Regions from separate parts of the Clostridium sp. JNZ X4-2 genome, predicted to be linked through region 1. Evidence: a T-box and tRNA genes for the amino acid it is inferred to sense, from the RefSeq annotation. Region 1 holds a T-box; the other regions hold tRNA genes.

Region 1 (3,214 bases):
AAACTGAAATTTAGCAGTATCTTCCGATACGGATTTTATTGCAAAATTCCTTATATAATTTAATTCTCTTTCCGCATTATCCATGGAGGTTTTATTGCCATCTTTATTTTTAAGGGCATCCTTTGTTGAATTAATAAGTCTTTCTATTCTATCTATGAATCTATTCATGGACTTGATTCCGTCTTCACTCCAGGCGCCGCCTTCGGAGTAATCAAAGCCGAACATCAGATACATTCTAAACACATCTGATCCGTATTGCTGTATACAGCTGTCAGGAGATATGGTATTGCCCTTGGATTTACTCATTTTCTGACCATCAGGCCCAAGTATTATGCCCTGATGTCTTAAAGACAGGAAGGGTTCATCAAAGTTTAAAAAGCCCATGTCTCTAAGTGCTTTAGTGATAAATCTGGCATACAGGAGATGCATACATGCATGTTCAGGTCCGCCTACATACATATCTACAGGAAGCATTTTATCTATCTTATCTTTATCAAAAGCCTTTGTACTGTTTTTATTATCGGCATATCTCAAGTAATACCAGGAAGAGCATACAAAGGTATCCAGGGTGTCAGCCTCTCTTCTTGCAGGCCCTCCGCAGTGGGGACAGGTGGTGTTTATAAATTCCTTTGATTTTAAAAGAGGAGATTTCCCATCAGGGGAAAATTCCACATTGTAAGGGAGTTCTACTGGAAGTTGATCCTCTGGTACCGGGACTATTCCGCATTTTTCACAATAAACTACTGGAATAGGAGTTCCCCAGTACCTCTGCCTTGATACCAGCCAGTCCCTCAGCCTGTAATTTACTTTTCCGGAACCCAGGCCAATTTTCTCCAGTTCCTCGGTTACGGCCTTTTTACCATCTACGGTGGACAATCCATTGAATTTACCACTGTTAATCATCTTGCCATATTGTACATATGGAAGGGAATCTCCTCCAGCTATAACTCTTTCAATAGGCAATTTATATTTTGTAGCAAATTCAAAATCTCTTTCATCATGGGCTGGAACTGCCATTACGGCACCAGTACCGTAAGTGCTGAGTACATAATCTCCTACCCATATAGGAACCTTTCTCCCATTTATAGGATTTACAGCATAAGAACCAGTGAATACACCGGTTTTTTCTCTTGTAATTGACTGTCTCTCAATCTCAGTCTGTTTTTTAGCCAGTTCTTTATATTTTTCCACCTTGTCTCTGTAGGCTTCTTTAGTTATTTTATCAACCAGGTTGTTTTCAGGAGATATAACTACATAGGTAACACCAAACAGGGTATCAACCCTTGTTGTAAATACACTGAATTCTATGGCAGAATCTACTACCTTGAAGGTAACATTTGTACCTGTAGATTTGCCTATCCAGTGTCTCTGCATGGCTTTTGTTTTTGATGGCCAATCTATTTTATCCAGATCCTGGAGGAGCTCTTCTGCATAGTCAGTAATTTTAAAGAACCATTGTGTTAAATCCTTTTTAGTGACTTCAGTGCCGCAGCGCTCACAGCAGCCTTCCTTCACCTGTTCATTGGCAAGTACTGTTTTGCAGCTGGGACACCAGTTTACAGGTGCATTTTTTCTATAGGCCAATCCGTGTTTATACAGCTGTATAAATAGCCATTGGTTCCATCTATAATAATCAGGATGGCAGGTAATAACTTCATTTTCCCAGTTGAACATTGCTCCCATGGATTTAAGCTGGGTTTCCATGGTTTTAATATTTTTTTCAGTAGAATCTTTTGGGTGAATTCCAGTTTTTATAGCATAGTTTTCAGCAGGAAGGCCAAATGCATCGAATCCCATAGGTTGGAATACATTATATCCCTGCATTTTTTTTAACCTGGCCCAGGAATCTACAGGGGCATAGTTAAACCAATGACCGGCATGTAATTTGCTCCCGGATGGATAGGAAAACATCTCTAAAACATATAATTTATTATCCACATGATTCTCATCAAATTTATAAAGATTTGTCTTTTCCCATTTTTCTTGCCACTTTTTATCAACTTTAACACTGTACATAAAATCTTCTCCTTTGCTTTTAATCTCAGATAAAATTAAAAAAGCTTTTCATCTCTTAAATTTTAAGAGACGAAAAGCCAAGCTCCCGCGGTACCACTCTAATTAAACCAGTAAACTGGTTTCCCTTAAAAAATAACGGCTTTTTACCGTACCTGATTTTTTCAGATAAGCTCTTAAGGTGAGTTCATATCATCCTCACACTGTTTTTCACCTGACAACAGTTCTCTTTTAGTGGTATAAATACTACTACTCCTTCTTCAAAGCTACATATATTGGTTTATTTCACATTTTATAATATTAAGTAATACTTTGTCAAGAAATAATTTAAAAACTTATTTTAAAAAAGAACCCTTTGAATAAAGAGTTCTCTTATGGCTGCCCATGCTGGATTCGAACCAACACATGCCTGTTCCAGAGACAGGTGCCTTACCGTTTGGCTAATGGGCAACATTATGTGAATCTCAACACTCAATATTATATCATCAAAAATTTATATGTCAATAGCATAATAGAGTAAAATTTGTATTATTTAAGTCTTCTTAAGATATATTTATCTATATAATTTATAAATAGGGTTAATAGATAATCATATATCAAAAATACTATCTGTACTCCTATTATAACTATATACAGAGGAAATTTTATTTTTAAAAGCTCGGGAAAAAACAGGCTGTATATTAAAAACAGCAAAGCTATACATAAGTTAAAAAAAATCAGCTTCAATATGATTTCAAAAGGCAGTTTTCCCAATTTTTCAATATAATATTTAACAAGTCCATAAAGGCCAAAAAATATTATATAAGAGATTACTGCCATTTTAAGTCCACATATGAGCAGGGATAAGATGGAAGTGGCAGCATAAATTGTAAAGGCATTTTTCAAATCCGTAATCAATACACCCAGGGGGATAAGCAAGGAAGACAAAACCAGTAGTGAACCTTTGTTTAAAGGAACTATGCCGCTTATATACACCAGAATAACTCCAATAGTAGTTAAAAGTCCCCCTTTAGCTATATTGGAAGCGGTATTTGTTTTTTCTGCCATTTTAAAATCACCTCGTTATTTTATTAACATCCGCCGCAGTCTCCACCGCCGCAAAGACAATCCAGACAGTATAATGTAGCACAAATATTACATATGTCAGGATCTCTTCTTTGATTTCCATAATAAGGCTGTCTGTAGGAATTATTCATTCCCG
Region 2 (3,214 bases), 550 kb from region 1:
TACCCAAAAGTGAGTATATAGACTTTTACAATAAAAACAAATTCAGGCTTCACGGCAAAGAAGAGCATATACGTAAAGATGCAAAAAGAGTAATTCAAGAACTCATAGAGGAGCACAATATTTATTTTGTAACTGCCAGAGACAAGGATCTGGAAATTTTAACTCACCACTATTTGAAAAAGAACTGCATTCCCTATGACAATGTTTTTGTGTTAGGTACTACTTATAAAGTGGATATGGCCAAAAAATTAAGTTGTGATATCTTTATAGAAGACAGTTATGAAAATTCTCTACAGCTGTCTCAAAGTGGATTCAAAGTACTTTTAATGAATACAAACTACAATCAGATGGAATTAGACGAAAATATAACAAGAGTTTTCAATTGGGAACAGATACATGATATTATAGATAAAATGCTATTACATCAGAAAACTATGTAATAGCATTTTTTATTAACTTTAATTATCTTCTTTAGCAGCTATGCACACTGCAATAACTATAAACATTCCACCTATAAAAAAGCTGGAAGTAAGTTTTTCTCCAAGACAAATCCACCCTAAGATTGAACCTGTAACAGGCTGAAAAAATAAAAATAGAGAACCAATTCCAGCATCCATAACTTCAATTCCCTTATTCCACAAAAAAAATGCACCGGCAGTAGCTACAATTCCAAGGTAAATCAAGCCCAGCATAATCTGTCTATTACCCAAAATCAATGAAAAATTATTATGTTGTGCCATCATAAATGGTGTAGTAAATATCAATGCAAACAATGTGGCATAAGTAGTTATACTCAGAGAATCCAATCGTTTGGATGCAAGTTTCACATAAACAGACAATAGGGCCCAGGTAACTGCAGCTCCAACAAGAACTATATTGCCTAAAATATGTTTCATAAACATGGCATCCAATCCAATGACTATAATAACTCCTGCTGTGGCAAGTACAAGTGAAATAATTTTTTTTCTGGTAAATAGTTCACCTAAAATAAATCTGGCAAATAAAATTACAAAAACAGGTGTTGACGCTGTGATCAAAGAGCCCATATGGGCATCGGACAACTTTGTGCCTATAAACTGCAGACATATGGAAATAAAATAGCCTATAAACCCTATCCATGCTATGAGGAGCCAGTCCTTCTTTTTCATAACCACTTTAGATCCCTTTTTATATTGAATAAACATAAGTGTTATAAACAATACTGTAAATGCAATAACATATCTAAGCCATACTAAAGTGACAGGTGGTACAAATTGCAGTATATACTTGCTGACTACATACATTCCTCCCCATATAGCAGCTGCTAAAAATAAATATATGGAACCAATCAATCTTTTTTTCATTATTAAATACCTCTATCTCATTATTTTATGTAAAATAATATCCAAGACGAGGCATATTGATTTAACTGTTAATCCTCATCTCGGTTTAAAGATGAGCAGCTGGTTGATCATTCTCAAATAAGTTAAAATAATACACTTTATTTACCCCCTCATTATTATGATATATAAAATATTATACACCCTTTGTCCATAGTACTTTATATATACGAGGACCCCTGCTGTCCTGGTGGATTGCTGATTCCACTCACAGCTTCCGCATATATTGGATTAAGCAAAGAGCAGGCTACTCACCAGGTTACCAGCCTTGAATTTAATTTAATACATAAAAAATAGGAGTTTTGAATTTTTCATTCAAAACTCCCTCAACTCTTATAAATACTGACTTAAAAAGCCGCACATTGTATTGCCAATTAAATTGGTGCGGATAACAGGACTTGAACCTGCATGAAATTTCTTTCACTAGAACCTGAATCTAGCGCGTCTGCCAGTTCCGCCATATCCGCACAAATTACTTAATTATTATATCACACTTTTTTAAATAAGTTAATATATAATTACATTTTTTTATTTTGCCACAGCAGAATTTGAATACAAATTGAACACTACATTTCCCCCAGAAGTATATCCTTCTATATATACAGGGTATTTAAAGTCATTTCTGAATTTGTAATCTATGTTCCCATAATCTACTGTAGCATCCATTCCTTCTCCCACATAATGCACAGGAAGAGTGTGATGTACTCTTTCCGTAGAGGTAAGCCCTGCTTTATATACGGCATTATATAAAGTTGTGGACACCTGACATATTCCTCCACCCAGCCCTGATTCCACCTTGTCGCCAATAATAACCGGAGCCGCTTCATAACCTTTAGCCGCAGTCCTCTGTCCTACAACCCCATTAAAGCTAAAAGTACCCCCTGACATTATTACGCACCCATTTATACTTTTAGTAGCAAGTGCTATGTTATTTGCTCTTTCAGAAGAAGATATGGAACCATAGTTTGTACTAAAACTTGATATCAATGTATCTACAGTTTTAAGTTCATCTTGCTTTATTGAAGCTGGAATAGTTTCTAACTTTGCTTTTACACTTAAATTCTGACCTATACTTCCATCTATCTTAGAAGATAATTCTTTTTCCAAATCCTCTTTTTTAAGCTTAATACCATCCTGCTGCGGTGTTACCTCAAAACCAATGCTCCCCATCCTCAAAGATGCATTCACAGGATCTGAGTTGACTTCATTTTCAATTTCATCTGCCAAAGCTTTTACCGGCTTTACATTATAAGAAAATTTTAATTTATAGTTTACAACCTTAGGTTCTTTCAGCAGACTGTATTTTTTTAATATATTGTCATCTTTTCCATAGGAATAAGCTTCACTTACCACTTCATCTATATTGTACCCCGGGCTTAATTTTGAATATGGCAGCTCGTATTTTTTATCTCCCACAATTACATAAATCTTCTTCTGCTGTATTTTATCGGAATACTGCTTTTTTATTATGCTCTCGGCCTCTGCTTTGGTTTTTCCCGAGAGGTCCACATTATTTACAAAAACCTTAGGGTAAACCAAGTCATTCCAGTATTTTATATCATTATAATGATATACTATAAATCCGCAGCTTATACTTATAAAAATAGCTAAAACACATATAGCTGATACTATCAATTTGTTTTTTAAAACTTTCTTTGATTTTTTTGACTGCCTTTTTTGAGCCATTTTCATCACCTCTTTACTTTCACATAGTTATTATACTATAGTGTAATGATTTTTTGTATGTAAAAAATTATTAATTTATTATATTGTTTTTAAAATAAATGCAGTTTTATGGTATCATAAAATTATATAAATATCTAATGGTACTGCAA
Region 3 (3,214 bases), 640 kb from region 1:
AAAAAGTAAATTAATACTTCAGGTACATGATGAATTGATCTTGAATGTATATAAGGAAGAACTTGAAAAAGTGAAGGGTATTGTGAAAGAGGAAATGGAAAATGTATTGGATTTGAAAGTTCCTCTTGAAGTGGATATAAGTATAGGCAGCAATTGGTATGAGGCTAAATAAGAAGTGTTAAAAGAGGGATGGCTGTGATTAAAATAGGACTTACTGGAGGTATAGGAAGCGGAAAAAGCACTGTTTCCAATATGCTTAGGGAAAAGGGTGTTAAAATAATAGATGCAGATGATATAGCCAGAAATGTAATTGAGAAATATCCTGTTATAATTCATAAGATAAAATCAATTTTCGGGGGAAAATTTATAGATGCTTCAGGAAAACTTAAAAGAAAAGAATTTGGAGATCATATATTTTCATGTGAATATGAAAGAGTAAAATATGAAAATATTATAATGCCCTTTATTAAAAGAGAAATATTAGACAGTATTGATAAACTGGAAAAAAATAATGAAAGGATTTGTATAGTAGACGGAGCTACTCTTATAGAAAATAGATTTTATAAATATTTGGATTTAATTTTACTGGTTTGGGTAAACAGCAGCGTTCAAATATGCAGGGTAAAAAAAAGAGATAAGTTGACGGAGCTTCAGATAATCCATAGAATAAATTCTCAAATGCCTTTAGAAGAAAAGAAAAAATATGCGGATTTTATATTGGATAATTCATATACATTGGAGGAAACCAAAAGGCAGCTGGAGGAGATATTTAATAAGATAAATATGAAATTATAGGGGGGTGAAGTGCCTTAAAATAATATTTAGGGCATAGATGAAATTGAAATATATAAGTAAAATAGTAGTGATTATGTTAATAATAATGGCAGTATTAAATGCAAAGAATATTATAAGATACTATTTTCCTTTAAAGTATTCAGGTTATATAGTGAAGTATTCCAAAGAATATGATTTGGATCCACATTTTGTAATGGCTGTGATTAAAACGGAAAGCAATTTTAAAGCAGATATCAGATCCAATAAAAATGCCATAGGTCTTATGCAGATAACTCCAGATACTGCAAAATGGGCGTCAGAGAAAATGAATATAAGGGATTTTAGAGAGGATATGTTAAATGATCCGGAGTTTAATATTAAAATGGGATGCTGGTATTTGAACAATTTAAAAACGGAGTTTAACGGTAACATGAAACTTGTTCTAGCCGCTTATAATGGAGGAAGGGGCAATGTGCAGAAATGGCTTAAGGACTCTCAACATTCAGCAGATGGAGAAAATCTTCACTATATACCTTTTAAAGAAACAGACAAGTATATTAAAAAGGTGGAGGTTAGTTATAAAGTCTATAAGTATTTATACGGGGAAGCTTTTTTAGGTATGTCTCTGGTGAAAATTTCTGAAAAATTTTAGTTGACAACTATGTGAAAAGTTATTATAATATTTATTGTATGCGAGAGTGGCGGAACAGGCAGACGCGCACGTTTGAGGGGCGTGTGAGTAAAATCGTACGGGTTCAAGTCCCGTCTTTCGCACCAATATTGAATATGTACATAAATATCTGTCAGCATTTTTAGGTGCTGGCAGATATTGGATTTACTGAAAGTTTTTTCTTTCAATAATGGGTGTGATTTAAAAACACTTTTTGGAATCCATCTTATCCTGGACCTGAACAAGAGCTTCTCCAAAGCGCTGAAAGTGAACAACTTCCCTAGCCCACAAGAATTTGAGAACATCTATTATATCAGGATCGTCCGTTAAGGTTATCAAATGCTCATAAGTTGTTCTGGCTTTTTGTTCAGCTGCCATATCCTCATGTAGATCTGTTATTGGATCTGCTGTAGCGGTTATATAGGCGGCAGTCCAGGGAACTCCATTTGCATCCTGCCAGTAAAGTGCACGTCCATGCTGAACAAAATGCCCTCCCAGGCCTGCTTCCTCCAATTCGCATACAGTGGCATCTTTTATCAGTTGATATACCATGGCACCTATAATTTCCACATGAGCCAGTTCTTCAGTGCCAATATCAGTAAGTAAACCTTTGGTTTTGCCGGTAGGCATGGTATAGCGCTGATTCAAATATCTGAGAGAAGCACTTAGTTCTCCATCAGGTCCTCCGTATTGAGCTACAAGGTATTTAGCCATTCGTATATCTTTGCTTTTAATATTAACAGGATATTCTAATTTTTTTTCATAAATCCACATATATGAGACCTCCTATTTGTCAGGCTCCCAGGGCCAAGGTTTATCTGTCCATGACCAAGGATATTCGCTTTGACTAAATCCGAAATTAGTAAGCATACCGAAATTTACTTCATATTCCTTTTTAAGATACATCAGCTGTTTTGACAAAGTGTTATAATCGGCAAGGGCTTTTTTATTGTCAGGAAAATTATCCAGAAAAATATTTAGATCTACTGCAGCAAATTCAACTTGCCTGATTTTATCTAATAATTTCTTACCATCCTTCATGTTTATTTCCTCCTATCTTAATTTTCGGGATAAGGTATAACCAGATTAGGGAATACAGTACCCTTCTCCAGGGCTGTATTTAAAGGAAGTAATCCTATATAAGGCTGCATAGGTACATAGGCTCTTGCCAAACTTTTGCCTGAGTCAGCTGGAAACATAGAAGGGGATATATATTCGGGATCCATATAGGGAACAAATTTTGAATGCACTATTTTCACCTCTTATATTTTCTTTACAATGATAATATATTCATGGCTTTGAATTGTGTTAACATAAATTGTGCACATAAAACTTATTCCGGATAAATTAATATGTATTTGCTTTTATAAATTTATCAATAGAGGTTTTAAATATTCCCGTTTAATGATATAATCATCTTGGATAATGTTATTAAAATATATGGAATTGAGTATAATAATGACTATGGGTAAATAAGATTGTGTAAACTCCTAGAAAATTTTAGCTATATAATCTGTGTACCCTCCACTTATATATTTTATATTTATTAGGAGCTTACATAAATCTTTCTACTATATTATACGATTGAAGAACTTCTATTGCTTCAAATAAAATTATATTTTATTTGAAGTATTTTTTTAGGTATAAAATCATCCTTTATTATACAAAATAAATTTGGAGGTGTTTTTATGTCAATAAATTTAACAAACAAAGAAAGATTGCTGTTGGAGGATCAAAAAAGCCATGAAACTATGTGTATAAACAAGTACA
Region 4 (3,214 bases), 680 kb from region 1:
TCTCCAGATTTTTCCGCATGCTTTTTCATGGCCTCATAGGCAGCGGCACCATCATGTTTTTGTAAAGCATCAACTATTTCATTATGTTCCAATACTACTTCTTCAATTCTTCCAGGTTTAGTATAAGTTAAATGGGTGAATTTATTGACATATTCACAAAGTGTGTTTATAAAATAATATAAATGAGGACTATCTGCTGCTTTCCAGATACATTCATGAAATTTTTTATTCAACGAGCTCAGTTTTCCATTGTTCACCTTTTCAGATTTATCTGATATCTGGTTAATAATTGAAGTTAGATAATCTAATTCCTTATTACTGATTTTCACAGCTGCAATACTGCAGCTTAATGCTTCCAGTGTAGTTCTGATAAGCTGAATCTCCTCAATATCATCCTTACTAAACCCTGAAACCACTACGCCTTTACGCGGAATATAAGTTACCAGCCTTTCATATTGGAGTTGACGGATTGCTTCACGTACCGGAGTCCTGCTTATTTTCAACTGATCTGCAATATTGCGTTCCACTAATCGCTGACCTGGTTCCAATTTGCCATCTAATATTGCATTTCGCAAAATAGAAAATACCGAATCCCGAATATAACCCCTGTTATCAAACCTTATAGGTGAAAATTGATATTCCACTTGCACTACCTCCCTCAAAACATTTTAATACAATTCTACATAATTAATTATAATTCCCCCAGTATATTAAATGCAAGTGAAATATAATATACCATTTGTTTCGAGTATTGAAAATCATCAATATGCTCTTTCTTGCAATCAATAGATTGATCCTGAATGAGAAAAATCTGTTATATAAAATACTTATGATGGTAAAATTGAAATTATTCCTAATCTACAAAAATATATTTAACACGAGAGTTTATTTTTATATACAAATGCGTAAAATACAGTGTAAATATATATTGTAAATATTTGTATCTGTTTCTTCTCATTTATATCGTCCTCATTTCCATCATTATAAGTTTCAATTACTGATGCCGGACTTCCATACACTCTATTCATAACATACTGGTTAGCTGCAAGTTTAACACTTTTATCTGAACTGTCATTGGCTAACTCTTTTAGCCATTTTAACACTTTATTTACTCATGCATTAACCCTGAACTACATACAGGTTTTTGCTATTTTGCTTTAATCTGTTTTAATTTGTGATATTTTTTTGGAGGACATTTGGAGGACATAAACCCAAAAAGAGCATTTTGGAATAAATTCCAAAATGCTCTTAAACATTGATATTCATGGTGCCGGAGGCGGGAGTCGAACCCGCATGTTGTCACCAACGACGGATTTTGAATCCGTTGCGTCTGCCAATTCCACCACTTCGGCATGTAACAAAATTATGATATCACAAATATTATTGAAGGTCAAGAGGTAATTATAAAATACAAATCTGTCCTATTTTTTAGAATAATTTTTAAAATGAATATTATTTTCATAATGCATTTGTATTTTAAGATAATATACGGTTTTCATTATATTATTTACACATTTTTTTAAATAATATAACTTAAATATAAAATAATTGTTAATTCACAGAAATTTGAAATAGTAGTTGTGAATAAATAAAAAATATGATACTATTTATTTAAGAATATTCTAAATAATGTATAATGATTAACGGAGGTGACTTAAATTCAATTAAATATTTTTTATTACTTATTATAGAGTCTATATAACTACTAAGGAGGAATACGATGAGTAAACAAGACGCATTAAATGAAGACCTTGAACGTGGTCTAGAAGAACGTCACATTCAACTGATTGCACTTGGCGGCGCTATTGGTGTAGGTTTATTTCTAGGATCTGCCACTGCTATTCAAACGGCTGGACCGGCAATTCTATTCGTCTATGTTATAGCTGGTTTTGCTATGTTTGTTATAATGAGGGCCTTAGGTGAGCTGGCAACTTCCTATCCTGTTTCTGGATCCTTTAGTGCCTATGCCAACGAATTCATAGGACCATTGGCGGGTTACATGACTGGATGGACATACTGGTTCATGTGGGTGGTAACCTGTATGGCTGAAATTACTGCTGTAGGTGTATACGTTAAATTCTGGATTCCGACCATGCCCCAGTGGATACCTGCACTGGCAGCACTTGTTGTAATGACATGCGTAAATCTAATTGCAGTAAAGGCCTATGGTGAATTTGAATTCTGGTTTGCACTTATTAAAGTAGTTACAATTATTGCAATGATAGTATTAGGTCTGCTTATGATTATATTTGGCCTGGGTAACGGCGGAAAGCCTATTGGTATTTCAAATCTATGGTCACACGGAGGATTTTTCCCTAAAGGTGGATGGGGACCTATGCTTGCAGTAACAATGGTTATGTTTGCTTACCTTGGCACAGAACTTATAGGTGTTACAGCAGGAGAAGCAAAAAATCCGGAGAAAACGATACCATCGGCTATCAACAAGGTATTTTGGAGAATACTTATATTTTATGTAGGAGCACTTTTTGTAATAATGTCCCTTTATCCATGGAACACTCTTGGCACAACTGGAAGTCCTTTTGTCTTAACTTTTAGTAAACTGGGTATATCAGCAGCAGCAGGTATTATAAACTTTGTAGTATTGACTGCAGCTTTATCTTCCTGCAACAGTGGTATTTTCAGTACAGGGCGTATGCTCTATAATCTTTCCCTTCAGGGAACAGCACCAAAAATGTTTGGTAAATTAGGCAAAAGTCATGTTCCGACTAATGGTATCATAATTTCTGCACTTTTTCTTTTAATTGGAGTTGTACTTAACTATTTATTCCCTGGAAAGGTATTTACTTATGTTACAAGTGTAGCTACACTTGGTGCAATTTGGGTTTGGGGAATAATCTTAATAGTTCAATTGAAGTTCAGAAAAAGACTTACTCCAGAGGAAGTAAATAAGTTACATTTTCCAATGTTCGGATACCCTTATCTCAACTGGATTGTACTCGCCTTTCTAGCTTTTGTTATTGTAATGTTAGCTTTCAGCAAAGATACTATGATTGCTCTTATTGTAGGGTGTATCTGGTTCATACTTTTATTAGCTTTCTACTTTATACTTGGTTTAAATAAAAAGAATGTCAACCCTAAAACCTCAAATTCTGGACAACCAACCTCAGAAAAATAAAATTTATTTCAACATCTTTTAGTTTTTATTTAATTTAATTTACAAATTTTTATTACTGTAGTACAATAAATTTAAAAT

The links. The T-box of region 1 lies ahead of leuS (leucine--tRNA ligase). A T-box ahead of a tRNA ligase gene usually reads a tRNA of that ligase, here a tRNA-Leu.
Region 2: it has a tRNA-Leu gene. The T-box ahead of leuS (leucine--tRNA ligase) is inferred to sense a tRNA for this amino acid. The anticodon was not compared.
Region 3: it has a tRNA-Leu gene. The T-box ahead of leuS (leucine--tRNA ligase) is inferred to sense a tRNA for this amino acid. The anticodon was not compared.
Region 4: it has a tRNA-Leu gene. The T-box ahead of leuS (leucine--tRNA ligase) is inferred to sense a tRNA for this amino acid. The anticodon was not compared.

What each region holds. Positions count from the first base shown of each region.
Region 1 covers NZ_CM142685.1:3,221,714-3,224,927, reverse strand. Annotated here, with positions in the region: gene leuS (leucine--tRNA ligase) at 1-2,016, opposite strand, end outside; T-box leader at 2,079-2,286, opposite strand; tRNA gene ACYUJ6_RS15505 (tRNA-Gln) at 2,389-2,463, opposite strand; gene ACYUJ6_RS15500 (hypothetical protein) at 2,542-3,060, opposite strand; gene ACYUJ6_RS15495 (J domain-containing protein) at 3,084-3,214, opposite strand, start outside.
Region 2 covers NZ_CM142685.1:209,491-212,704, reverse strand. Annotated here, with positions in the region: gene ACYUJ6_RS01220 (hypothetical protein) at 1-440, shown strand, start outside; gene ACYUJ6_RS01215 (DMT family transporter) at 459-1,343, opposite strand; tRNA gene ACYUJ6_RS01210 (tRNA-Leu) at 1,760-1,846, opposite strand; gene ACYUJ6_RS01205 (VanW family protein) at 1,908-3,065, opposite strand.
Region 3 covers NZ_CM142685.1:2,584,820-2,588,033, reverse strand. Annotated here, with positions in the region: gene polA (DNA polymerase I) at 1-172, shown strand, start outside; gene coaE (dephospho-CoA kinase) at 196-795, shown strand; gene ACYUJ6_RS12465 (lytic transglycosylase domain-containing protein) at 839-1,426, shown strand; tRNA gene ACYUJ6_RS12460 (tRNA-Leu) at 1,467-1,551, shown strand; gene ACYUJ6_RS12455 (manganese catalase family protein) at 1,646-2,218, opposite strand; gene ACYUJ6_RS12450 (spore coat protein CotJB) at 2,231-2,485, opposite strand; gene ACYUJ6_RS12445 (spore coat associated protein CotJA) at 2,503-2,694, opposite strand; gene ACYUJ6_RS12440 (spore coat protein) at 3,133-3,214, shown strand, end outside.
Region 4 covers NZ_CM142685.1:2,544,463-2,547,676, forward strand. Annotated here, with positions in the region: gene ACYUJ6_RS12235 (GntR family transcriptional regulator) at 1-644, opposite strand, end outside; gene ACYUJ6_RS12240 (hypothetical protein) at 873-1,103, opposite strand; tRNA gene ACYUJ6_RS12245 (tRNA-Leu) at 1,266-1,352, opposite strand; gene ACYUJ6_RS12250 (amino acid permease) at 1,721-3,136, shown strand.